DNA from 3 places in the Pseudomonas sp. E45-MNA-CIBAN-0222 genome. Region 3 is predicted to be linked to each of the others. Evidence: predicted binding sites of a transcription regulator. Region 3 holds the regulator's gene; each other region holds the start of a gene.
What was found. The regulator FliA, encoded in region 3, starts transcription of late flagellar genes. The targets are predictions, from matches to a motif close to CTAAAGTTTNNNNNNNNNNNGCCGNTAA.
Positions count from the first base shown of each region.

Region 1 (7,955 bases), on a different contig from region 3:
GGCGCCGCACTCGCCAAACCGGTCAGCTGGGAAGACATCGCCAACGATCACGTGACCACCAGCAATGTGCTGCAGTACGGCATGGGCACCAACGCCCAGCGCTGGAGTCCCCTGGCCCAGGTGAACGAAAGCAACGTGTTCAAGCTGACCCCGGCCTGGTCGTTTTCATTCGGTGACGAGAAGCAGCGCGGGCAGGAATCCCAAGCCATCGTCCATGACGGCGTGATCTACGTGACCGGCTCGTACTCCCGCGTCTTCGCGCTGGATGCAAAGACCGGCAAGCGCCTGTGGAGCTACGCCCATCGCCTGCCCGACGACATTCGCCCCTGCTGCGACGTAGTCAACCGCGGCGCCGCCATCTACGGCGACAAGATCTACTTCGGCACGCTCGATGCGCGTCTCGTCGCGCTGAACAAGGACACCGGCAAGGTCGTCTGGAACAAGAAGTTTGGTGATCACGCCGCCGGCTACACCATGACCGGCGCGCCGACCCTGGTGAAGGATGGCAAGACGGGCAAGGTCCTGCTGGTGCACGGCAGCTCGGGTGACGAGTTCGGTATCGTCGGCAAGCTATTCGCTCGCGACCCGGATACCGGTGAAGAAGTCTGGATGCGCCCTTTCGTCGAGGGCCACATGGGGCGCCTCAACGGCAAGGACAGCACCCCCACCGGCGACATCAAAGCGCCCTCCTGGCCGGATGATCCCAACCACCCGACCGGCAAGAAGGAAGCCTGGAGCCAGGGCGGCGGCGCACCGTGGCAGAGCGCGAGCTTCGATCCGGAAACCAATACCATCATCGTCGGCGCTGGCAACCCGGCCCCATGGAACGGCTGGGAGCGCACCAGCGATGGCGGCGATCCGAAGGATTACGACAGCCTGTACACCTCCGGCCAGGTCGGCGTCGACCCAAGTACCGGCGAGGTGAAGTGGTTCTACCAGCACACGCCGAACGACGCCTGGGACTTTTCCGGCAATAACGAACTGGTGCTGTTCGACTACAAGGACAAGAACGGCAAGACCGTCAAGGCTACCGCTCACGCTGACCGTAACGGGTTCTTCTATGTTGTCGACCGCAAGGACGGCAAGTTGCAGAACGCCTTCCCCTTCGTGGACGGCATCACCTGGGCCAGCCATATCGACCTCGAAACCGGCCGCCCGGTAGAGAACGAGGGGCAGCGTCCACCCAAGCCGGAACCGGGCGAAAAACATGGCAAATCGGTGGAGGTCTCCCCGCCCTTCCTTGGTGGCAAGAACTGGAACCCAATGGCGTACAGCCAGGACACAGGCCTGTTCTATGTACCCGCCAACCACTGGAAGGAGGATTACTGGACCGAGGAAGTCAGCTACAAGAAAGGCTCGGCCTACCTCGGCCAGGGTTTCCGCATCAAGCGCATGTTCGACGACCATGTCGGCATCCTGCGCGCAATGAACCCCACCACCGGCAAGGTGGAGTGGGAGCACAAGGAAAAGCTGCCGTTGTGGGCCGGCGTATTGGCCACCAAGGGCAACCTGGTATTCACCGGCACCAGCGACGGCTACTTCAAGGCCTTCAATGCGAAAACGGGTAAAGAACTGTGGAAGTTCCAGACCGGCAGCGGAATCATTTCTCCACCAGTAACCTGGGTTCAGGACGGCGAGCAGTACATCGGTGTCACCGTGGGCTACGGCGGTGCCGTGCCGCTGTGGGGTGGTGACATGGCCGTGCTGACCAAGCCGGTCGCCCAGGGCGGCTCGTTCTGGGTGTTCAAGCTGCCGGATTGGGAAAACAAGACCGCGAAGCGTTGAGTTGAAGCGTGCCCGTCGTACTGGCGGGCACGCTTCGGGCAGCACCAAGGTAATGCGGTTCACACGGCGCGCCTGGCCTAAGCGGCTCTTAGTTGGCGCTCTCGCCGACAAGCCAAAACGCCGTGTGACCGCCTTCCACCCGTCCATCCCTCGGATAAATCACCCATGACGACACTCTCTCGCCTACTCCTACCGCTTGCGCTGCTAGCCAGCTGCGTTAGCTTCGCTGCCGAAGACGGTCCGCTTATCATCAACGGATGTGTTCTTGAGCCCGATAGTCAATGTGCCAACACCGACCTGCGCGGCGCCGACCTGAGCAATCAGGATCTACGGCGGATCAACCTCGCCGGCGCCAACCTAAGCGGTGCAAACCTGCGTCACGCGGTGCTCGATCTAGCCAACCTGGAAAAAGCCAACCTCACCGACGCCACCCTGAACCGCGCCAGCCTGCAGCAGGCCAATCTGCGCCTGGCCAACTTCACCAACGCCCGGCTGATTGCCATCCAAGGCTGGGGACTTTTCGCCCAGGCGGCGCAGTTCAAGGGCGCCGACCTCACAGGTGCTTACCTTGAATTTGCTCGCATGAGCGGCGCCAGGATGCACAGCAGCAATCTGCACGCCGCGGATCTGGAAATGACCTGGCTAAGCAAAGCCGACCTCAAAGGCGCCAACCTCACCGATGCCAACCTGCAGGAAGCCAAGCTCAACGACGCCAATCTGGGCGATGCGGTACTGACCGGTGCACGCCGGCATTACGCGACCTTTCAGGGCACCAATATGGAGGGCTGCAAGGACTGCCCGCACGACTGGGAAAAATGACAGCAATGCCCTGAAAGGCCGAGCCGCCCAAGCCGATTGTCTGGCTCAATCAGGGTCATTGAAAAATCTGTAGCAGTGCTCCCTAACGAAATACATCCAGTCGCCGATTAAATGACTAGGCGATCTTGCCTCACAACTGGATGCGAATACGATGTTCAACAATCACCTCAAGCGCGAACTGGCCGAGTTACGCGAAGAAGTCGCGATCAACGGCCAGATCAAGGCTTCGCTCTACAGGGAGATGATGGTTCTGGAAGTGGACCGGCAAGGACGCATCGAACACGCCAACGAATTGTTTCTGAGCGAGATGGGCTTTCGCCGCGACGATCTCATCGGCCGCCCGCTCGACGATTTCTTCACTGAGCAGTTTCGTAGCGAACCCAATTACGCGCGCCTCAAGAGCGCCATGCAGCGCGCCGAGCACGTCAGCGGTGCCTACCGACTGCTACGCAGCGATGGCCAGGAAGCCTGGCTGCGCTCGATCTGGCAACCGATCAAGGGCTCGGACGGGACGCTGCATCGCTTCACCCTGTGCGCGACTAACCTGACGCGCACCATCGAAACGTCACGCGAACATGAAAGCTTGATCAACGCGTTGATGCGCTCGACTGCCGTCATCGAATTCGACCTGAGCGGGCATGTCATCACTGCAAACAAGCATTTTCTCGACGGCATGGGCTATCGCCTCGAGCAGATCAAGGGCAAGCACCACCGCATGTTCTGCGAACGCGAGGAAGCCGACTCGGCCGCGTACCGGGAGTTCTGGGCCAGACTGAACCGCGGTGAGTACATCGTCGAACGCTTCAAGCGCATCGACGCACACGGCCAAACCGTCTGGCTCGAAGCCTCCTACAACCCGGTGCACGACGCCTACGGCAAGTTGTACAAGGTGATCAAGTTCGCCACGGTCGTCACCGATCAGGTCAACCGTGAGCTGGCGGTCGCCGAGGCCGCGACCATTGCCTACGACACCTCGCAACACACTGACCTCAGCGCCCAGCGTGGCGCCCAAGTCGTTCAACAAACGGTCGACGTGATGCGTCGTATCGCGCAGCAGATGCAGCAGGCCTCGGACGGTATCGAGGCGCTCGACAAACAGTCCCAGCTGATCAGCGCGATCCTCAAGACCATCAGCGGCATCGCCGATCAGACCAATCTGCTGGCACTAAACGCAGCCATCGAGGCGGCCAGAGCCGGCGACCAAGGCCGCGGCTTCGCAGTGGTCGCAGATGAAGTGCGCCAACTGGCCGCGCGAACCAGCAATGCGGCCGCGGAGATTATTGGCGTTGTGCAGAAGAACCAGGATCTCGCGCAAGCGGCGGTGCAAAGCATGTCCACCAGCCGTAGCCAGGCCGAACAGGGCCTGGAGTTCGCCAACCAGGCAGGAGCGGTGATCGTAGAGATTCAGGACGGAGCCCAGCGCGTGGTCAGCGCGGTTGGCCAGTTCGCCAGTCAACTGAAGACCTGATGAAAAGCAGAGTGTCGCCCCGAGCTTAACGCCGACGGGTTCTAGACTCTGAAAGAACAGCGACACGCAAACTGCCCGGCGAGCTCTCAAAACGGGCGTTTGGGGCTGGCAAAGAGGCAGCCCGCATCGCCTGTATTTCTGGTTTCCGAGGACTAACGATTGAGCCAGAAGCTGATCATTCACATCCCGCAACACACCGAGCTCGACGTGTTACCCGCGTTCGAGGGCATCACATACGAACGCATTTTCACTCCGGCGACACCGGACGAGTTTCGTGTAGCGGCAGATGAAATAGCGGCGTTCAGCTGCATCGGCTTCGATACCGAATCCAAGCCGACCTTCAAGGTCGGCGAGGTTTCCAGCGGCCCGCACCTGATCCAGTTCGCCACGCCAGAAAAGGCCTATCTGTTTCAAATTGGTGCGCCAGGCTGCATTGAGGCGGCGCGCAGCGTGCTTCAGGCAGGGGATATTGTGAAGATCGGTTTCGGATTGAAGTCCGATCGCAGTCGACTGCGCAGCAAGCTGGATATCCAGCCTAACCAGCTCCTCGATCTCGGCTCGACGCTTCGCTATCAAGGCAAGAAAGGCCAGGTTGGCCTGCGTGGCGCGGTAGCCGGAATCCTCAACGCAAGGATCAACAAATCCCGCAGCGTGGCAACGTCTAACTGGGCAAGGGCAGTGCTGACGCCAGCTCAACAAATCTATGCAGCGAACGATGCCTACGCAGCGTTGCAGGTATTTCTTGGTCTCCCCGTCGAGCAGCGCCAGCTGCTGGTGGGCGAAGACCGATGCTGATTCTGGAGCTTGCGCCAATCAGCAAACAGACATTGCGGACCGCTCCGACCGATGTCGGAATCAGCCTGATCAGGCTTCGCACAGCATGCGCTCGCCGATGCGCAACAACCCCTGATCGATGGCCAAGTGCACCAGTTCGGCCTGGGAGGTGATTTCCAGTTTGTTTTTCAGCAACGCCATATGGTTCGAAACAGTCTTGCTACTGATGCACAGACGCTCGGCAATCTCGCGGTTACCGATTCCGCGGGCGAGCATGATGAAAATCTCCATCTCCCGTGGCGTCATCTCGGCCAGGCGGCCCTTGATCGGCGACTGCGAGGGCCTCTGGCAGGCCAACTCGGTTGCCAGTGGCTGTTCGATGAAGGACTGCCCAGAGAGCACTTTACGTACCGCTTCGACCAGCACGTCCGGCGCGCAGCGCTTGGTCAGGTAACCGGACGCCCCGGCATCCAATGCCTGCCGTACCAACGCCAGTTCATCGTGCATGCTGAAGATCAGCACCGGAAGCAGCGGCAAGCGCTGCCGCAGACGTCGGCAGGTTTCCAGGCCGCTGATCCCGGGCAGGCCCAAGTCGAGAACCACCAGGCTGGGGATGCTCTCCTGCACCTGCAGCAGCGCCTGCTCGCCGCTCGCCGCCTCGCTGACCGTCACCTCGGGGAGCAACGCGGTGAGCAGACTGGCGTAGCCCTGACGTACCACCGCATGGTCATCCACCAATAGGATCTTCATGGTGCTACCTCTTTCAATGCCAGGTTTAGATAGAGCATCCAGCCGCTCCCGGGCCTGTGTTTCAGGCGCAGTCGAGCGCCAAGGCAGCGCGCATGCTCGACCATCGAGCGCAGACCGACCCCTGCCTGCTCGGGCGGGAGACCGTGGCCGTTGTCGCAAAGCAGCAGGCGCAGGCCGTTGCTTTTGCCGCGCAGATGCACCCGCACCCGTGTAGCGCGCGCATGACGGGCTACATTGGTCAGCGCCTCTTGCACCATGCGGTACAAATGAACCTTGGCCTCCATCGACAGCGCGGGAATCGCTCCCTGCAGCCGGACTTCACACGCGATACCTTGCGTGTTCTGCCATTGCTCAGCGAGCTGACCGATAGCATCCTCAAGGTCCAGGTGATCGAGCATGACCGGATAGAGGTCGTGCACCAGCGCGCGAAAGCCGTTCTGCAGGTCAAGGCTGTGTTGCTCAAGATGGGCCGCATTTTCACGCACGGCGTCGGGCTGGTCTGCTTGCACACGCAACAAGCAGACCCGGGCACGGATTCCGGCGAGGTACTGGCCAAGGTCATCATGCAGCGCCTGAGCCAGCCGGGTGCGCTCGCGCTCCTGCAAGGCGAGCAGTGCCTGAGTCAACCGGTCGTTATCTGCCCGAGTGTCCTCAAGCGCAGCAGCCATGTGATTGAAGCGCTCGGCCAATTGGCGGGCTTCGGCAAACCGATGGGACGCTAAGCGGGTATCCAGGCGACCGTCGGCAATACGCACCAGCGCACCCAGCAGCTCGCCCAGCACTCGCATTCCAGGTTGCACGGCCCAGCGAATCGCCAGCAGGCATAGCAGCAGCGCGAAGCCGAACAGCACCAGCAGCTGCAGCAGCGAATCTTTGACCTCTTCGACTTCATCACTCGGATCGACGCTGATCTGCAGACGCTCGCCATTGGGCAGTTGCACCACCGTTGGCGAAACCTGCTCAGCCGGATACAACCAGGCACCGAGCCAGTCATCGAAGGTCGATTCGGCTACGTTTAGCTCGCCTTCCTGCTCCGTCAACCAATGCACGCGAATGTGTCGCAGGCTATTGGTAAGGCCCGGGCGCAAAGACTCGGGATCACGCTCGGCCATTTCACTGAGATAGCCCACCACCGCGGCAGCGGCATTGAGCTCGCGCTGAACGTCATGGCTGGCCTGGCGGATCAGCACCGCAAGGCAAACCAGCGTGACCAGCGCAAAAAACAGCGTGACCAGCAGGTTAATTCGCCAGAGCGCAGACATGTCTCAGATCTCCGGTAGTCAATGGGCCGTCGAGCGGCCTGGGCAATGCAGCAAGCCTCACTTGACTACGAATCGGCCTTCCATTCCCTTGTTCTGCAGGCCCTTGCAGTAGAACGGATAGCTACCTGGCTTGATCGGCAGGAAAAAAATTTCAGCTTCACCGGCATCTTCAAATTCCAGCTCAACCAGGGTGATGGCTTTGATTTCCACCCCGCCCGCCTCGATCTTGCGCAGGAAAATGGATTGGGCGAATTCGGGAGCCTGGAAAGCGCACTCCTTTTGCCCATCGGAACTCACCTTTAGCTGGTAGGCAACGCCAGTTTCCAGCTGGTACTCCTTTTGTGAGACGGCGTAGTCGCTCTCCTCCGAGCCGAACCGCAGGTCTGGCAACGCCTGGGTACGACGAGTGAGATCGCCGGCAGCATGACTCTGATCGAAACCGATCAGGCTACCGATGAGCAGGAGGTTGAGCAGCAGCGCTTTGTAAGTGGGCATGGCGATGGCCTCGTTTATTGTTTTCGGTGGCCCATCCTAAGGCACACCCCGCCGCCCAGCTTCCTACCTTGGTAGCGGCCGATTGCGTTCAGGGTCGCCGCAACCCTGCGGATTTGGTTTGCCCAGAATGCATGTACGTGGTGAGGCAAACCCGCAATCCGTCCCTGAGCGCGGTTCAGCCGCTCGGTAGTGTGGTCCCGCCACAGCGGGCTCGATCAGCAACCCGCCAAAACCAGTACCAAAGTAGCAAGACCAAGGTATCACTCAACAAATCGCGTTGCGGGCCGCCATAACGGTACACGTGATGCCAAATGGACATCGGCCTCCTTCGACTGCACTACGCCAGAGAATCCCGGCGTTCCGCCGTGCACGAACGTAACCAGTTTTCTTGCGCTATTCAGGAGTGGGAACCGTGATGTCTCTTAAATCCATACAACAGCGAATCGCTGTCATCGGCGGACTGTGTCTGCTCACGACAGCCGGAATACTGATCGGCTACAGCGTCTATATCGCCAGTTCGACACAGCAACTGGTTTCGAGCCGCGTCAGCCAGCAGGCCCAGGACGACGCGTTACAAACACTGCAAAACCTCGGCGGGAAGT
Region 1 is NZ_JBEOPU010000001.1:642,971-650,925, forward strand. It holds gene exaA (quinoprotein ethanol dehydrogenase) at 1-1,785, shown strand, start outside; gene AAEZ08_RS02860 (pentapeptide repeat-containing protein) at 1,951-2,604, shown strand; gene AAEZ08_RS02865 (methyl-accepting chemotaxis protein) at 2,756-4,072, shown strand; gene AAEZ08_RS02870 (3'-5' exonuclease) at 4,232-4,867, shown strand; gene AAEZ08_RS02875 (response regulator transcription factor) at 4,937-5,596, opposite strand; gene AAEZ08_RS02880 (sensor histidine kinase) at 5,593-6,858, opposite strand; gene AAEZ08_RS02885 (cupredoxin domain-containing protein) at 6,916-7,353, opposite strand.
Region 1: AAEZ08_RS02865 (methyl-accepting chemotaxis protein) is a predicted target of FliA. The motif match lies at 2,687-2,714, and genes of this name have one in related genera.

Region 2 (7,955 bases), on a different contig from region 3:
CGCCCGGCGCCACGTTGTTCACCGTAATGCCCAACGGCGCGAGCTCGATCGCGATATTGCGCATGAGCATCTTCAGCCCGCCCTTGCTCGCGCAGTAGGCGGTGAAGTTGGGGTGCGGCAATTCCTCGTGCACCGAGCTGTTGTTGATGATCCGCCCGCCGCGGCCCTGCTCGCGTAGATAGCGGGCGAATGCCTGGGAGAGGAAGAACGGCCCGCGCAGATTCACGTCGAGTACCCGGTCGTAGTCGCCTTCCTCGGCGTCGAGAAACGCGGCGTGCGTCTGCACCCCGGCGTTGTTCACCAGGATGTCCAGCCAGCCCATTCGCTCGACGCTCTCGTGCACCAGCCGGCGGCATTGTTCGACCTGGCTGACATCCGCGGCAATAAAGCAGACCCGCCGCCCGACGGCGCGCACCTGTTCAAGACTCGCACGGGCCTCGTCATCTTCTTCGCGACCGTTGATGACCACGTCGGCCCCCTCCTCGGCCAGGCGCACGGCGATGCCGAGGCCGATACCGTGGGTACTGCCGGTGACCAGAGCCACCTGATTCTGCAAGCGCATTGCGACCTCCGTACGCACGTCGCCTGAGTGCGACGCCGTTTCGATTGGCGATGCAGATGAGACGGAGCGAGCCTTCGCGCGTTCCCTAATCTGCTGGATCGGCCCAGCTGGTCGCGTCGCGCATCTACGTTAGCAGCCTAAGCTTTCTCTCCTTCGAGCAAAGGCGCAAAATGACCGGCTCTCCGCTGCTCGTCGAAGGACGTCATGGCTACCGCCAATCTGCGCAAGGGTTATCTGCTGGGGCTGGCTACCTTCAGCATCTGGGGCATGTTTCCGCTCTACTTCAAGGCACTTGAGCAATACGGCGCACTTGAGATCGTTACCCAGCGGGTGATCTGGTCGGCGGTATTCGGCTCGCTGGTGCTGCTGGTCTGGCGCCACCCCGGCTGGTGGCGCGAACTGCTGGCGCACCCGCGACGGCTTGGCGTACTCGGCATATCCAGCGTGCTGATCGCCGCCAACTGGCTGATCTACGTCTGGGCGGTGAACCACGACCGGATGGTCGAGGCGAGCCTGGGCTACTACATCAATCCGCTGGTCAACGTGCTGCTCGGCATGATCGTGCTGCGCGAGCGGCTGCGCCCACTGCAGTGGCTGGCGGTGGCGATGGCCACCGTCGGTGTCAGCCTGCAGCTGCTGATGCTCGGCGAATTCCCGTGGATTTCCATCGTGCTGGCGCTGAGCTTCGGCAGCTACGGGCTGCTGCGCAAGCTGGCACCGGTGGCCGCGTTGCCCGGGCTGGTGGTGGAAACCTGGCTGTTGCTACCAATAGCGCTGGTCTGGCTGTTCTGGTTCAGCAGCGGCACCAGTACCGAACCTGCGTTCTGGACCAGCACCGACGCACTCTGGCTGATGGCCGCAGGACCCGTGACGTTGATCCCGCTGCTCGGCTTCAACGCCGCCGCGCGTCACCTGCCGTATTCGACGCTGGGCTTCCTGCAGTACCTGACGCCGACGCTGCTGCTGATCCTCGCCGTCCAGCTGTTCGGCGAGCCATTCCCGGTCGACCGCCAGCTGGCCTTCTTCTGCATCTGGGCGGGGCTTGCGGTCTACAGCCTGGATGCCTGGCGCGTGATGCGCAAAAGCGCCGGCTGAAAAAGCTGGCGACCGTCTAGGATTTCTCGGCCGGCTGCAGCTTGAGTTCGACCATCAGGTCGTCGGCCAGGGCTTCCAGACGCTGTTGCAGGACTTCCAGCGACAGCTCGCTCGGCACGGCCAGACGCACTTCGGCACGGAACAACAGCTCGCTGCTCATCGGTGCCGGCAACACCTCGGTATCCAGGCTTTCCAGATTGACGCCGTGCGTGGCCAGCAGATGGGTAATGTCGCGCACGATGCCCGGACGATCATTGCCGACCAGCTCCAGCTGGATTTCCTGCCAGCTCTCTACCGGCTCCGTACCGCTGTGCGCCAGCAACACGCGGATGCCTTGCGCTTGCAGCCCCTCTAGTGCGGCGGTCAGCTCTCCATGTGCCTGTTGCGGCACGGCCACCCGCAGGATGCCGGCGAACTGTCCGGCCATGCGCGACATGCGGCTCTCCAGCCAGTTGCCGCCGTGATCGGCGATGCACTTGGCCAGTCGTTCGACCAGACCTGGCTGGTCTTCGGCAATGACGGTGAGAACGAGGTGATCCATGGACGGCTCCTGTGCTGGGAATTCGCTTACGAGGTAGCGACGGCCCATTAGGTATAGCAGGCAGTCGCCTCTGTGGCAGTCTGCAGCGCCCTCGCCCAGCGTCGCAAGGCCGAAACGACCGGCTCTTTCGGCGGACTGATTTTCCCCGGCGCTTCATGTAGTATCCGGCGACTCGGACTACAAGAAACGAGACTGTCCGTCGAATTAGAAGAACCAAGTGAGGCGAGTAATGACTGAGCGCGTTCAAGTCGGTGGCCTGCAGGTCGCCAAAGTCCTGTACGACTTCGTGAACAACGAAGCGATTCCCGGTACCGGCGTCGATGCCGCTGCCTTCTGGGCCGGCGCCGACAGCGTCATCCACGACCTGGCGCCGAAGAACCGCGCGCTGCTGGCCAAGCGCGACGAGCTGCAGGCGCAGATCGATGCCTGGCACCAGGCCCGCGCCGGTCAGACCCACGACGCCGTGGCGTACAAGAGTTTCCTGCAGGAAATCGGCTACCTGCTGCCGGAGGCCGAAGACTTCAAGGCCACCACCGAGAACGTTGACGAAGAAATCGCCCGCATGGCCGGCCCGCAGCTGGTGGTGCCGATCATGAACGCGCGCTTCGCCCTGAACGCCGCCAACGCCCGCTGGGGCTCGCTGTACGACGCGCTCTACGGCACCGACGCGATCTCCGAAGAAGACGGCGCCACCAAGGGCCCGGGCTACAACGAGATCCGCGGCAACAAGGTCATCGCCTACGCGCGCAACTTCCTCAATGAAGCCGCACCGCTGGAAACCGGCTCCCACATCGACTCCACCGGCTACCGCATCGAAGGCGGCAAGCTGGTCGTTTCGCTCAAAGACGGCAGCACCACCGGCCTGAAGAACCCGGCCCAGCTGCAAGGCTTCCAGGGCGAAGCCAGCGCACCGATCGCTGTGCTGCTGAAGAACAACGGCATTCACTTCGAGATCCAGATCGACCCGGCCAGCCCGATCGGCCAGACCGACGCGGCCGGCGTGAAGGACATCCTGATGGAATCGGCGCTGACCACCATCATGGACTGCGAAGACTCCATCGCCGCCGTCGACGCCGACGACAAGACCATCGTCTATCGCAACTGGCTCGGCCTGATGAAGGGCGACCTGGTTGAGGAGCTGGAAAAGGGCGGCAAGCGCATCACCCGCGCGATGAACCCGGACCGCGTCTACACCAAGGCCGACGGCAACGGCGAGCTGACCCTGCATGGCCGCTCCCTGCTGTTCATCCGTAACGTCGGTCACCTGATGACCAACGATGCCATCCTCGACAAGGAAGGCAACGAGGTGCCGGAAGGCATCATGGACGGCCTGTTCACCAGCCTGATCGCGGTGCACAACCTCAACGGCAACACCAGCCGCAAGAACACTCGCACCGGCTCGATGTACATCGTCAAGCCGAAGATGCACGGCCCGGAAGAAGTGGCCTTCGCCACCGAGCTGTTCGGCCGCGTCGAGGACGTCCTCGGTCTGCCGCGCAACACCCTCAAGGTCGGCATCATGGACGAGGAGCGTCGTACCACGATCAACCTCAAGGCCTGCATCAAGGAAGCGCGCGAGCGCGTGGTGTTCATCAACACCGGCTTCCTCGACCGCACCGGTGACGAAATCCACACCTCCATGGAAGCCGGCCCGATGGTGCGCAAGGCGGCCATGAAGGCCGAGAAGTGGATCGGCGCCTACGAGAACAACAACGTCGACGTGGGTCTGGCGTGCGGTCTGCAGGGCAAGGCGCAGATCGGCAAGGGCATGTGGGCCATGCCTGACCTGATGGCCGCGATGCTCGAGCAGAAGGTCGGCCACCCCATGGCCGGTGCCAACACCGCGTGGGTACCGTCGCCAACCGCAGCCACCCTGCACGCCATGCACTACCACAAGATCGACGTGCAGGCGCGTCAGGTCGAACTGGCCAAGCGCGAAAAAGCTTCCATCGACGACATCCTCACCATCCCGCTGGCGCAAGACACCAACTGGAGCGAGGAAGAGAAACAGAACGAGCTGGACAACAACTCGCAGGGCATCCTCGGCTACATGGTCCGCTGGGTCGAACAGGGCGTCGGTTGCTCCAAGGTGCCGGACATCAACGACATCGCACTGATGGAAGACCGCGCTACCCTGCGTATCTCCAGCCAGCACGTAGCCAACTGGATGCGTCATGGCGTCGTTACCAAGGATCAGGTGCTCGCAAGCCTCAAGCGCATGGCGCCGGTGGTTGACCGTCAGAACGAAGGTGACCCGCTGTACCGCCCGATGGCGCCGGAGTTCGACAACAGCGTGGCCTTCCAGGCCGCCCTGGAGCTGGTCCTCGAAGGCACCAAGCAGCCCAACGGCTACACCGAGCCGGTCCTGCACCGTCGTCGCCGCGAGTTCAAGGCCAAGAACGACCTGTAACGCTCAGCCTGGCTGCAAACGAACCGCCCTACGGGGCGGTTTTTTTATCGTCCGAATCCGCTCAACGGCGCTCAAGTTCGGCATGCGACAACCGATACCGTGACCGTGATAACAAATCGAGTCACACTGTTTTCCGATAGATGGCATGTCGCCACCATGTGTCATCCCGTAGTATTCGCCGCCCGCCGTGAAGTCGCTGCATGTTCAAGAATCTCTCGTTGACCGCCAAGCTTTCGTTGGTGCCCGCCGTCGCACTGCTCGGGCTGATCGTCTATGTCGGCTATACCTCGCTGCAGCTGTCGGCGACCGATTCTCGGCTGCAAATGCTTGAAAGCCAGAGCTACCCGACACTGGAAAAGGCCGATGCGGTGATCTTTCAGTTTTCACGCATTCCAGGGCTGCTGAACAACGCTGTTGCGGCGGGCGAAGCGGGCATTCTCGGCGAAGCGCGCGACGTGCTGAGCGAGATAGATGCGCAACAGCAGGCGCTGGCGACGCTTCTCAGTGGCCAACCTCAACGCCGACAGGCGCTCGATAGCTGGCGCAATGCGGTGAAGGGCTACGCCGACAATGCCCTCAGCGCCTCTGCAAAGCTGATCGATGGCAGCGCCTCGTTTGATGACCTGCGACCGAGCCTGGATCGCATGGCTAGTGACCTGGCGCAGGCGCAGAAGCTTGGCAGCGACTTCCGTGCGCAGGCTTACGAGGATTTCCAGCAGACCCTGGTAGAGACCCGCGAAGCCAACGCCGACACCACGCGGTTGGGCATTATCCTCAGTCTGGTGCTGGTCGTGCTGGTCAGCCTTGGCGCCTGGCTGGTGATTCGCAGTGTGATGGTCAACATCCGCGGCGTGATCACTTCATTGCAGTCAATCGCTCGCGGCGATGGTGATCTGACGCAACGCGTAAACGTCCAATCCAACGACGAAATCGGCGCGATGATCGAGCTGTTCAACGGTTTCCTCGACAAACTTCAACGCACCATTCGCCAGATCATCGACGCGGCGAGCCCGCTCGGCCAGGTATCGAAAGAACTCTACAACCTGACCCAGGGCTCGGAAGAAAACGCCAAGTCGCAACAGCACCACACCGACTCGATCACCCGCGACATCCTCACCATGACCGGCAGCATTCAGGAAGTGGCGCAGCGCTCGCAGCAGGCTTCCGACGAGGCCAACTCCGCAGCGCGCCAGGCCGCCACCGCACGTGAGCATGTCGGCAGCCTGTCGACCGGCATCAGTGACCTGGGTGACAGCGTGATGGGCGCGGTCAAGGCCATGGAACAGCTCGAGGAAGAAACCCAAGAAGTCGGTTCGGTACTGACCGTGATCCGCAGCATCGCCGAGCAGACCAATCTGTTGGCACTCAACGCCGCCATCGAAGCCGCCCGCGCTGGCGAGCAAGGCCGCGGCTTCGCGGTCGTCGCCGATGAGGTGCGCAACCTGGCGCAGAAGACCGCCGCCTCCACCGCCGAGATTCAGCAGATCATCCAGCGCCTGCAGAACAGCGCCAACACCGTACTCAACGTAATGACCAGCAACGGCGAGAAATCCCGCGCCAGCATCGAACGTTCCATCGAGGCTACGCAGCTGCTGGAAGCCATTGCACGCACGGTCAACCAGATCGACGAACTCAACGCCGGCATCGCTCAGTTCACGCAAGAGCAGATCGGCCTGTCGAGTTCAATCCAACAAGAAACTCAAGTGTTGCAGCAGGACGCACAAGCAACCGCTAACGGCGCCGAAGCCACCGCCCGCCTTGGCGAGCAACTGGTGAGTACCGGAGACCACCTGCGCGCGGCCACGGGCCAATTCCGTGTTTAACGATTCTTTGGAGCATCAAATGACTGCATTTCGTGTCGCCGGTCTGGCAGCTGTCTGCCTGGCCGCCACCCCTGCCTTCGCCCTGGAACAGGGTGAACATCGCTTCAACGGTTTTGGTACCGTCGGTTTCACCCACCTGGGCGGCGAAGATGAAGGTCGCAGCTACGGCGGTCAGGGCCAAACCACCGACTCCTGGCGCGGTGATCAGCTGTCCAAGTTCGGCGCTCAACTGAGCTACGGCATCACCGACACCGTCGGCGTGACCGTCCAGGCGACCGCCAAAGCGCAGCAGGACGAGTGGAAAGCCAACCTCGAGTGGGCATACCTGTCGCTGCAGGCCACCGACCAGCTGATGCTCCGTGCCGGCCGCCTGCGCAGCCCGGTGTACATGTATTCCGAAAGCCTCGACGTCGGCTACAGCTATCCGTGGCTGCGTCTGCCTGACGAGGTTTACAGCCAGGTGCAGGTCACCAACTACGAAGGCGTCGATGCGGTCTACACCGTGCCGCTGTCGTACGGTTCGGTGACTTTCCAGGTCGCTGGCGGTCAGGCGAAGAACCGTGACTACTACGCATACGACGAGCAGTTCGATATCGACTACGGCAACCTCTTCGGCGCCAGCATCAGCCTGGCCACCAACGATTTCGGCATGCTGCGCATCGGCTATGTCGAGGCGGATATCAAGACGGATATCAGCGGTACGGTGGACGTCGGCGGCGGCGTAATGCTGCCACTGAGCCTGCTGGAACTGAACAAGGAGAAAGGCAAGTTCACCTCGATCGGCTACCAGTACGACAACGGCACCTGGGTCAGCAGCAATGAGTGGACCTCGCGCATGATCGAGAACGATGACATGGAATCCATCGACTCGTTCTACCTGATGGGCGGCCGTCGTTTCGGTGATTTCCTGCCGCACCTGACCTACGCACAGCTGGACGACAACGGTGGCCGTCAGAGCTCCTGGACCCTGGGCCTGAACTATCAGGCAGCGCCGACCGTAGTGGTAAAGGGCGAGTACAAGCGCGTCGACACCAAGAACGGTTATGACGGCGTCTTCACCCGCAATGCGCAGGAAGTGTTCGAAAATGCCGTAGGCATTGCTCCCGCCCGCAACTACGACGGCGACATCGTTTCCGTCGGCGTTGATTTCGTATTCTGAGGAGCGTCCCGATGAGAGCATCCATTCGCATCCTTTGCGGCACCGCGCTGATCAGCATGGTTTCCCTGGCTCAGGCCGAGGTTGCCGTGATCGGCAATCCCGGCGCAGCCAAGGCGCCATCGCAATCCGAAGTTGCCAACATTTTCCTGGGCAAGGACAAGTCCATGAAAGGCGTCGATCAGGCCGGCTGGAATCCTACCAAGGAAGCCTTCTATGCAGGCGTCACCAACAAGAACGAGTCGCAGCTCAAGTCTTATTGGTCCGGGCTGATCTTCACCGGTAAGGGTCAGCCGCTGCCCAGCGTCGCTGACGACGCCGCAGTGGTGGCCAAGGTCGCCGCCGAAGCCGATGCCGTCGGTTACGTC
Region 2 is NZ_JBEOPU010000002.1:279,623-287,577, forward strand. It holds gene AAEZ08_RS04310 (SDR family NAD(P)-dependent oxidoreductase) at 1-562, opposite strand, end outside; gene rarD (EamA family transporter RarD) at 767-1,657, shown strand; gene AAEZ08_RS04320 (glycine cleavage system transcriptional repressor) at 1,674-2,198, opposite strand; gene AAEZ08_RS04325 (malate synthase G) at 2,428-4,608, shown strand; gene AAEZ08_RS04330 (methyl-accepting chemotaxis protein) at 4,809-6,431, shown strand; gene AAEZ08_RS04335 (porin family protein) at 6,451-7,590, shown strand; gene AAEZ08_RS04340 (hypothetical protein) at 7,602-7,955, shown strand, end outside.
Region 2: AAEZ08_RS04330 (methyl-accepting chemotaxis protein) is a predicted target of FliA. The motif match lies at 4,679-4,706, and genes of this name have one in related genera.

Region 3 (7,955 bases):
TGACGTCGACGCAAGGCTTGTAGTTGAGGCGATCATCGCCCGGGAGAATGCGCACTGCGCCGCGACCATCGATCATCATCTGCTTGCCACCTGGGGCCAGCAGCGCGAGCCCGGGGCGCAAAACGTCGCCATCCTCGGCCTCCTTGACGCGAATGCGACAGAGCTTGTCGAGACGATCAGCGAAGGCTTTGGTGAATGCCGCCGGCATATGCTGGATGAGTACGATTGGCGCCGGGAAATTTGCCGGCAGCTGGGTAAGCACGCGCTGCAACGCCACAGGGCCACCCGTGGACGTACCTATGGCTACCAATTTGTAGGCCTTACGCTTGGGAGCAGGCGAACGTGCCGCAGGCGCAGCCGGGGCTGCCGATGGCGCACTGCTGGTCCGAGATGCAGTCGTAGACAGCGTGGAGGTGGTGCCACGCGGCGAGACGGGCGCAGCGCTGGCTGCAGAGGTGCAGAAGGTGCTGTACCGGCGGTTACTGCGCGATACGGTATGCACCTTTTCGCACAGTAGCTGCTTGACCTTATCCGGATTGCGCGAGATGTCTTCGAAGTTTTTCGGTAGATAGTCCACCGCACCGGCATCCAACGCATCGAGGGTCACACGAGCCCCCTCGTGAGTCAGCGAGGAGAACATCAATACCGGCGTGGGACAGCGCTGCATGATCTGCCGCACCGCGGTGATGCCATCCATCATTGGCATCTCGTAGTCCATGGTGATGACGTCAGGTTTCAGCGCCAACACCTGATCAATGGCCTCGCGCCCATTAGTAGCGGTACCGACGACCTGGATATTGGAATCAGAGGAAAGAATTTCCGAAACGCGTCGGCGAAAGAAACCGGAATCGTCGACGACCAGGACCTTGACTGCCATACATCACTCCTAGCGGCAGCGCGCCCATCTATGGGCTGCGCTACCTGACTGAATCAAATCCTGCGTGCGTACCGCTTGAGCATGCTGGGGACATCGAGAATCAGAGCGATACGGCCATCACCGGTGATGGTCGCGCCGGACATTCCAGGCGTGCCTTGCAGCATCTTGCCTAGCGGCTTGATAACCACCTCCTCCTGCCCAACCAGCTGGTCGACGACAAAACCGATGCTCTGGTTGCCGACACTGAGGATCACCACGTGCCCCTCTCGCTGCTCATCTTGAGCCGCATCCTGAATCAGCCATCGCTTGAGATAGAACAGTGGCAGCGCCTTGTCGCGGACGATCACCACTTCCTGCCCATCAACGACGTTGGTACGCGAAAGATCGAGATGGAAGATTTCGTTGACGTTAACCAGCGGAAACGCGAACGCCTGGTTGCCGAGCATGACCATCAGGGTCGGCATGATCGCCAGCGTCAGCGGAACCTTGATCACAACCTTCGAGCCCTGGCCCTTGGTCGAGAACACGTTGACCGTACCGTTGAGCTGGGAAATCTTGGTCTTGACCACGTCCATGCCGACACCACGGCCGGACACGTCGGAAATCTCGGTCTTGGTGGAGAAGCCCGGCGCGAAGATCAGGTTGTAGCATTCCAGATCACTCAGCCGGTCTGCAGCATCCTTCTCCAGCATGCCCTTTTCGACCGCCTTGGCACGCAGGACATTAGCATCCATACCTTTGCCGTCATCGCTGATGATCAATAGGATATGGTCGCCTTCCTGCTCGGCGGACAGGACTACCCGACCAGTGCGTGGCTTGCCAGCCGCCTCGCGCTCTTCCGGCATCTCGATTCCGTGGTCAACCGCGTTGCGAACCAAGTGCACCAGCGGGTCGGCCAGAGCCTCGACGAGGTTCTTGTCCAGATCGGTTTCTTCACCGACCAGTTCGAGATTGATCTCTTTCTTCAGGCTGCGTGCCAGATCGCGCACCAACCGTGGGAAGCGGCCGAAGACTTTCTTGATCGGCTGCATGCGGGTTTTCATCACCGCGCTCTGCAGATCGGCGGTCACCACGTCGAGGTTGGAAACGGCCTTGGCCATTGCCTCGTCGCCACTGTTGGAGCCCAAGCGCACCAGGCGATTTCGCACCAGCACCAGCTCGCCAACCATGTTCATGATTTCGTCGAGGCGCGCAGTATCCACACGTACCGTCGTCTCAGCCTCTGCCGGCGGCTTTTCGGCCGGCGCTGGCGCGGCTGGCTTGCTCACCGCCGCTGCAGCTGGTTTGGCTGGAACTACCGGCTTGGCTGGTGCCGCTTTGACCGGTGCCGCCTTGACGGGCTCGACGGTAGCTGGCGTGTCGGAGACGGCACTAGCAGCCTCGAACTTGCCCTTGCCGTGTAGCTGGTCAAGCAGCGCTTCGAACTCGTCGTCGGTAATTTCATCGCTGCCGCCTGCATTTGCCGCAGCCGGCTGCGGGACCACCTCGGCTGCGGCCTCGGAGGCTTCTGTGGAGGCCGGTTCGAACTTGCCTTTGCCATGCAACTGGTCAAGCAGCGCTTCGAACTCGTCGTCAGTAATTTCGTCACCAACCGGCGCTACGGCAACTTCCGGCTCAGGAGCCGGCGCCGCGCCTGCAGCGATAGCGAACTGACCCTTGCCATGCAACTGGTCAAGCAGCGATTCGAATTCGTCGTCAGTAATCTCATCGGATCCGGCACTCGCCTCAGCCTTGTCTGCGGGCGAATCGATGGCTTCGAGGAACTGTTCAAAATCGGCTTCGGCGGAATCTGCTTCGGCCTCGGCTTCGGCGGGCTGCGGCTCAGCAGGAGCAGCGGCTTCGTCGGCCGAAGCTGGCTCCGCCAGTCGCGCCAGCGCTGCCAGCAGCTCTGGGGTGGCCGGGGTCACCGTAGTTCGCTCGCGAACCTGGCTGAACATCTCGTTCACTGCATCGAGCGCCTGGAGCACGACGTCCATCAACTCGGAGTCGACGCGACGCTCACCCTTGCGAAGAATGTCGAAGACGTTTTCGGCGATATGGCAGCACTCAACCAGCTCATGGAGCTGAAGGAATCCTGCGCCGCCCTTGACCGTATGGAACCCGCGAAAAATCGCATTGAGCAACGCTGTGTCATCGGGGCTGCTCTCCAGCTCCACGAGTTGCTCGGACAATAGTTCGAGAATCTCGCCGGCCTCTACCAGGAAGTCCTGGAGGATTTCTTCATCGGCGTCGAAGCTCATATTCACATCCCCTAAAAGCCCAGGCTCGAAAGCAGATCGTCGACATCGTCCTGCCCGGATACGACATCCTCACGTATATCGGCATGCATCTGCGGACCTTCACCTTTGGAAGGTTCTTTTTCTTGTTTTTTCTTTTCTTGCTCGGCGCGCATCGCTTCGCGGTCATGCTGGATGCCGGCCACGCGATCTACCTGACCCGCCATCAACACGAGATTGAGCAGGTTGCTTTCAAGTTCGGTGATAAGCCGAGTCACGCGCTTGATCACCTGCCCGGTCAGGTCCTGAAAGTCCTGAGCCAGCATGATTTCACTGAGGTTCTGCGACAGCTGACTGCCATCGTTCATGCTGCGCTGGAGATACAGATCGATACGTTTGACCAGATCTCGAAACTGCTCAGCGCTCATTTCGCGACGCATGAAACGCTGCCAGTCGGCCGTCAGGCTCTGCGCTTCATAGCTCACGTAATTCACCAGCGGCGCAGACTCTTCCACCAGATCCATGGTGCGGTTGGCCGCTTTCTCGGTCATCTCCACCACATAGGACAGGCGATCGGTCGCGTCGGTAATGGGTGACGGATCGCCGCCGGTGGCGCAGGTGTCCATCTCGAGCTTGACGATGGCGTTGTGCAACTCACGGGTGAGTTTGCCAACTTCCAGGTAGAGGCCGTGATTGCGCGCCTGATTCAGCTCATTGAACATCTGCGTCGCTTCATCGAAGCGACCTTGCTGCAGGCTTTCAATCAGTTTGGGTGCATGAGCCTTCAGAGTCGCTTCGAACTCTGCCAGGGTTTGGTCTGCTTGCGTCATAGTGCCCTCGCGGCGTTGCTACTTCAGCCGTTGACGCGCTCGAAGATCTTTTCGATCTTCTCCTTGAGCACCTGGGCAGTGAAAGGCTTGACCACATAGCCATTAACCCCGGCCTGTGCCGCTTCGATGATCTGGTCACGCTTCGCTTCGGCAGTCACCATCAGCACCGGCAGGTGCTTGAGGCGCTCATCCGCACGCACGGTGCGCAGCAGATCGATACCGCTCATACCCGGCATGTTCCAGTCGGTAACGAGGAAGTCGAAGCTGCCGCTCTTGAGCATTGGCAGCGCAGTGGTACCGTCATCCGCCTCGGCGGTATTGGTGAACCCCAAGTCACGCAGGAGGTTCTTGATGATTCGTCTCATCGTCGAGAAGTCATCGACGATGAGGATTTTCATGTTCTTGTCCAAGTCGACCTCCGTAAGTCCCAAAATGCCTCAGCAACCGAGCACGTCATACCGCAAACAATCGTCAATGGGCGCGCCATTCGCCGAGACGTGCACGCAAGCGCGCAGCACATTGGCTATGCAACTGGCTCACACGCGACTCGCTGACTCCCAGCACCTGGCCAATTTCCTTCAAGTTCAATTCTTCGTCGTAGTACAGCGACAACACCAACTTTTCGCGCTCGGGCAGGTTGGCAATGGCATCGGCCAACGCCTGCTGAAAGCGTTCATCCTCAAGATCACGAAAGGGCTCCGGATGGGTGCTGGCAGCGTCGTCCTCAAACTCGCCGTGCTCGCCCTCCTGCAGCAGATCGTCAAAGCTGAACAGGCGACTGCCCAACGTGTCCCCGAGAATGCCGTAATACTCGTCAAGGCTTAGCTTAAGTTCGGCCGCAACTTCGTGATCTTTAGCGTCACGCCCAGTTTTCGCCTCGATGGCCCGAATTGCTTCGCTGACCATGCGCGAATTGCGGTGCACCGAGCGTGGTGCCCAATCCCCCTTTCGCACTTCGTCCAGCATGGTGCCGCGAATGCGGATTCCGGCGTAAGTTTCGAAACTGGCACCCTTGCCGGCGTCGTATTTCTTAGCTGCCTCCAGCAGTCCGATCATTCCAGCCTGAATGAGATCATCCACCTGCACACTGGCAGGCAGACGCGCCAGCAAGTGGTAGGCGATTCGCTTGACCAATGGGGCGTACTGGTCAATTAGGCGGTACTGAGCATCCTTTGCCTGAGCCTTGCTGTAATACATAGCGGTTCCGGCACCTGTCATTCGTGGCTCTGTGAAGCGGGCGTGATGAGACGCTCTACGAAGAATTCGAGGTGGCCACGCGGCGTCGCCGGCAGCGGCCAGGTGTCGACCTTCTGGGCGATGGCCTTGAAGGCCAGCGCACATTTCGAACGTGGGTAAGCCTCATAAACAGCCCGCTGCTTCTGTACTGCCTTGCGCACGGCCTCGTCGTACGGCACTGCACCCACATACTGCAGCGCCACATCGAGAAACCGCTCGGTAACCTTAGTCAGTTTGGCAAACAGGTTGCGGCCCTCCTGCGGCGCGTGTGCCATGTTGGCCAGCACGCGGAAACGGCTGATGCCGTAGTCGCGGTTCAGCAGCTTGATAAGAGCATAGGCGTCAGTGATGGAAGTGGGCTCATCGGTAACGACCAGCAACACCTCCTGCGCCGCGCGTACGAAGCTGACGACCGAATCGCCGATGCCTGCCGCGGTATCGATGATCAGCACGTCGAGTTCATCACCGAGATCACTGAACGCCTGAATCAGGCCGGCGTGCTGCAGCGACGACAGCTGCACCATGCTCTGCGTGCCGGAAGCAGCCGGCACGACACGGATGCCACCGGGCCCCTGGATCAGCACGTCGCGCAGATCGCACTCACCGGCAATCACATCGGCAAGGGTGCGCTTGGTGGTAAGACCGAGCAGCACGTCAACGTTGGCCAACCCCAAGTCAGCGTCAAGCAACACCACACGCCGACCGAGTTCGGCCAGCGCCAGTGACAGATTGACCGACACGTTGGTCTTGCCGACGCCACCTTTGCCGCCGGTCACCGCAATCACCTGTACGGGATGCATACCCATGTTCACACGCCTATATCTTGCTGGGGCCATACGGCCGGCGATGCGCCCGCATGGCGCGCATCTGATTCATTCAGGAACCGCTGTCGCATCATCATCCGGCCCGCCGTGACGGACCGTTGTACAACCCGGCGAACATATCGGCCATGGTTTCCTCGCTCGGTTCCTCGCCGGATTGCAAACTCACGGCGCGACTTACCAATTGATGACTGCGCGGCAGGTGCAGATCGTCCGGGATCCGAGGTCCATCCGCGAGGTAGGCTATCGGCAAATGCTGGCTGATGGTGAGCCCAAGCACATCGCCGAGGCTGCCTGCCTCGTCCAGTTTGGTCAGGATACAGCCAGCCAGGCCGCAGCGACGATAGTTGTGCCACGCCGCCTTCAATACCTGGCTCTGGCTGGTTGCGGCCAGCACTAGATAGTTTTTCGATTTCACGCCGCGGTCGGACAGTGCATCGAGCTGCATGCGCAGGGTTGGATCGCTAGCCGGAAGACCGGCTGTATCGATGAGGATCACGCGCTTGCGTGCCAAGGGCGCCAGTGTCTTGACCAGCGACTGGCTCGGATCGATCTGCAGTACGGGCACATCAAGGATGCGTCCGAGGGTCTTGAGCTGCTCCTGCGCGCCGATCCGATAATTGTCCATGCTTACCAGTGCGATGTTCTGCGCACCATATTTCAACACATAGCGCGCAGCGAGCTTGGCCAGGGTCGTGGTCTTGCCAACGCCTGCCGGGCCAACCAGCGCAATCACACCGCCCTCTTCCAGCGGCTCGTTCTTCGTGACCTTGATCGCCTGCGCCAGGTGCGCCAGGACCATACGCCAAGCCTGGCGGGGCTCGCTGATGCCTGCGACCTTCTCCAAAAGGCTACGCGACAGTTCGGCGGGCAGCCCCATGCGCTGCAGACGGCGCCAAAGGCTGGCCTGCTGCGGACGGCGGCTCTGCTCCTGCCCCCAGGCAATCGAACCGAGCTGCACTTCGATCAGCTCGCGCAGGCCGTGCAACTCGGACTGCATCGCTTCGATTGCGCGAGCGTCTGCAGTAGCGGCCGCAGCGACAGGCTGGGCTTGCGGCTTGATTGCCGCCGCAGCCGGCTTCTCGTCAACCAGTTGACGATCCTGCATGTTCGCGCGAGGCGCCGAGCTCAGATCGGCATGGGCGCTGGCAAGGCGCGCCTGCGTTTTGCGCAACTCGGCTTCCAGCGCCGGATTGGGCTTGGTCGCTGCAGGAGCGGACTGCATCGGGTAGTCGAGCACTGCGGTCAGCTCGACGCCACCGGCCACCCGGCGATTGCCGATGATCACGGCATCGGCGCCCAGCTCGTCACGCACCATTTTCATGGCGATGCGCATATCGGCAGCGAAGAAACGTTTGACCTGCATGGCCTTCTACCCTCGGTTAATTCTGACCCACCGTCGAGACGATGGTGACTTGCTTGTTGTCCGGTATTTCCTGGTAGGCCAGAACATGAATGTTCGGCACCGCCAGCCGCGCGAATCTCGACAGCATCGCCCGAACCGGGCCGGCTACCAGCAGTACCGCCGGTTTGCCGAGCATTTCTTGACGCTGTGCTGCATCTACCAAAGACCTTTGCAACTTTTCGGCCATTCCTGGCTCCAGCAAGATTCCGTCTTCGGAGCCCTGTCCGGCCTTCTGCAAGCTATTGAGCAAGATCTGTTCCAGCCGAGGTTCGAGCGTGATCACAGGCAGCTCCGGCTCTAGTCCCACAACGTTCTGCACGATTGCGCGGGACAGCGCGACGCGCACGGCTGCGACCATTGCGGCGGGATCTTGACTCTTGGCGGCCGCATTCGCGATAGCCTCGGCGATGGTACGGATGTCCCGTACGGGCACCTGCTCCTGCAGCAACGCCTGAAGCACCTTGAGCAGCGTCGACAGCGAGACCATACCCGGCACCAGCTCCTCGGCCAGCTTGGGCGAGCTCTTGGCCAGCAACTGCAGCAGTTGCTGCACCTCCTCATGCCCAAGCA
Region 3 is NZ_JBEOPU010000010.1:74,509-82,463, forward strand. It holds gene AAEZ08_RS15785 (protein-glutamate methylesterase/protein-glutamine glutaminase) at 1-877, opposite strand, end outside; gene AAEZ08_RS15790 (chemotaxis protein CheA) at 931-3,117, opposite strand; gene AAEZ08_RS15795 (protein phosphatase CheZ) at 3,129-3,923, opposite strand; gene AAEZ08_RS15800 (chemotaxis response regulator CheY) at 3,947-4,321, opposite strand; gene fliA (RNA polymerase sigma factor FliA) at 4,395-5,120, opposite strand; gene fleN (flagellar synthesis regulator FleN) at 5,138-5,965, opposite strand; gene flhF (flagellar biosynthesis GTPase FlhF) at 6,057-7,346, opposite strand; gene flhA (flagellar biosynthesis protein FlhA) at 7,363-7,955, opposite strand, start outside.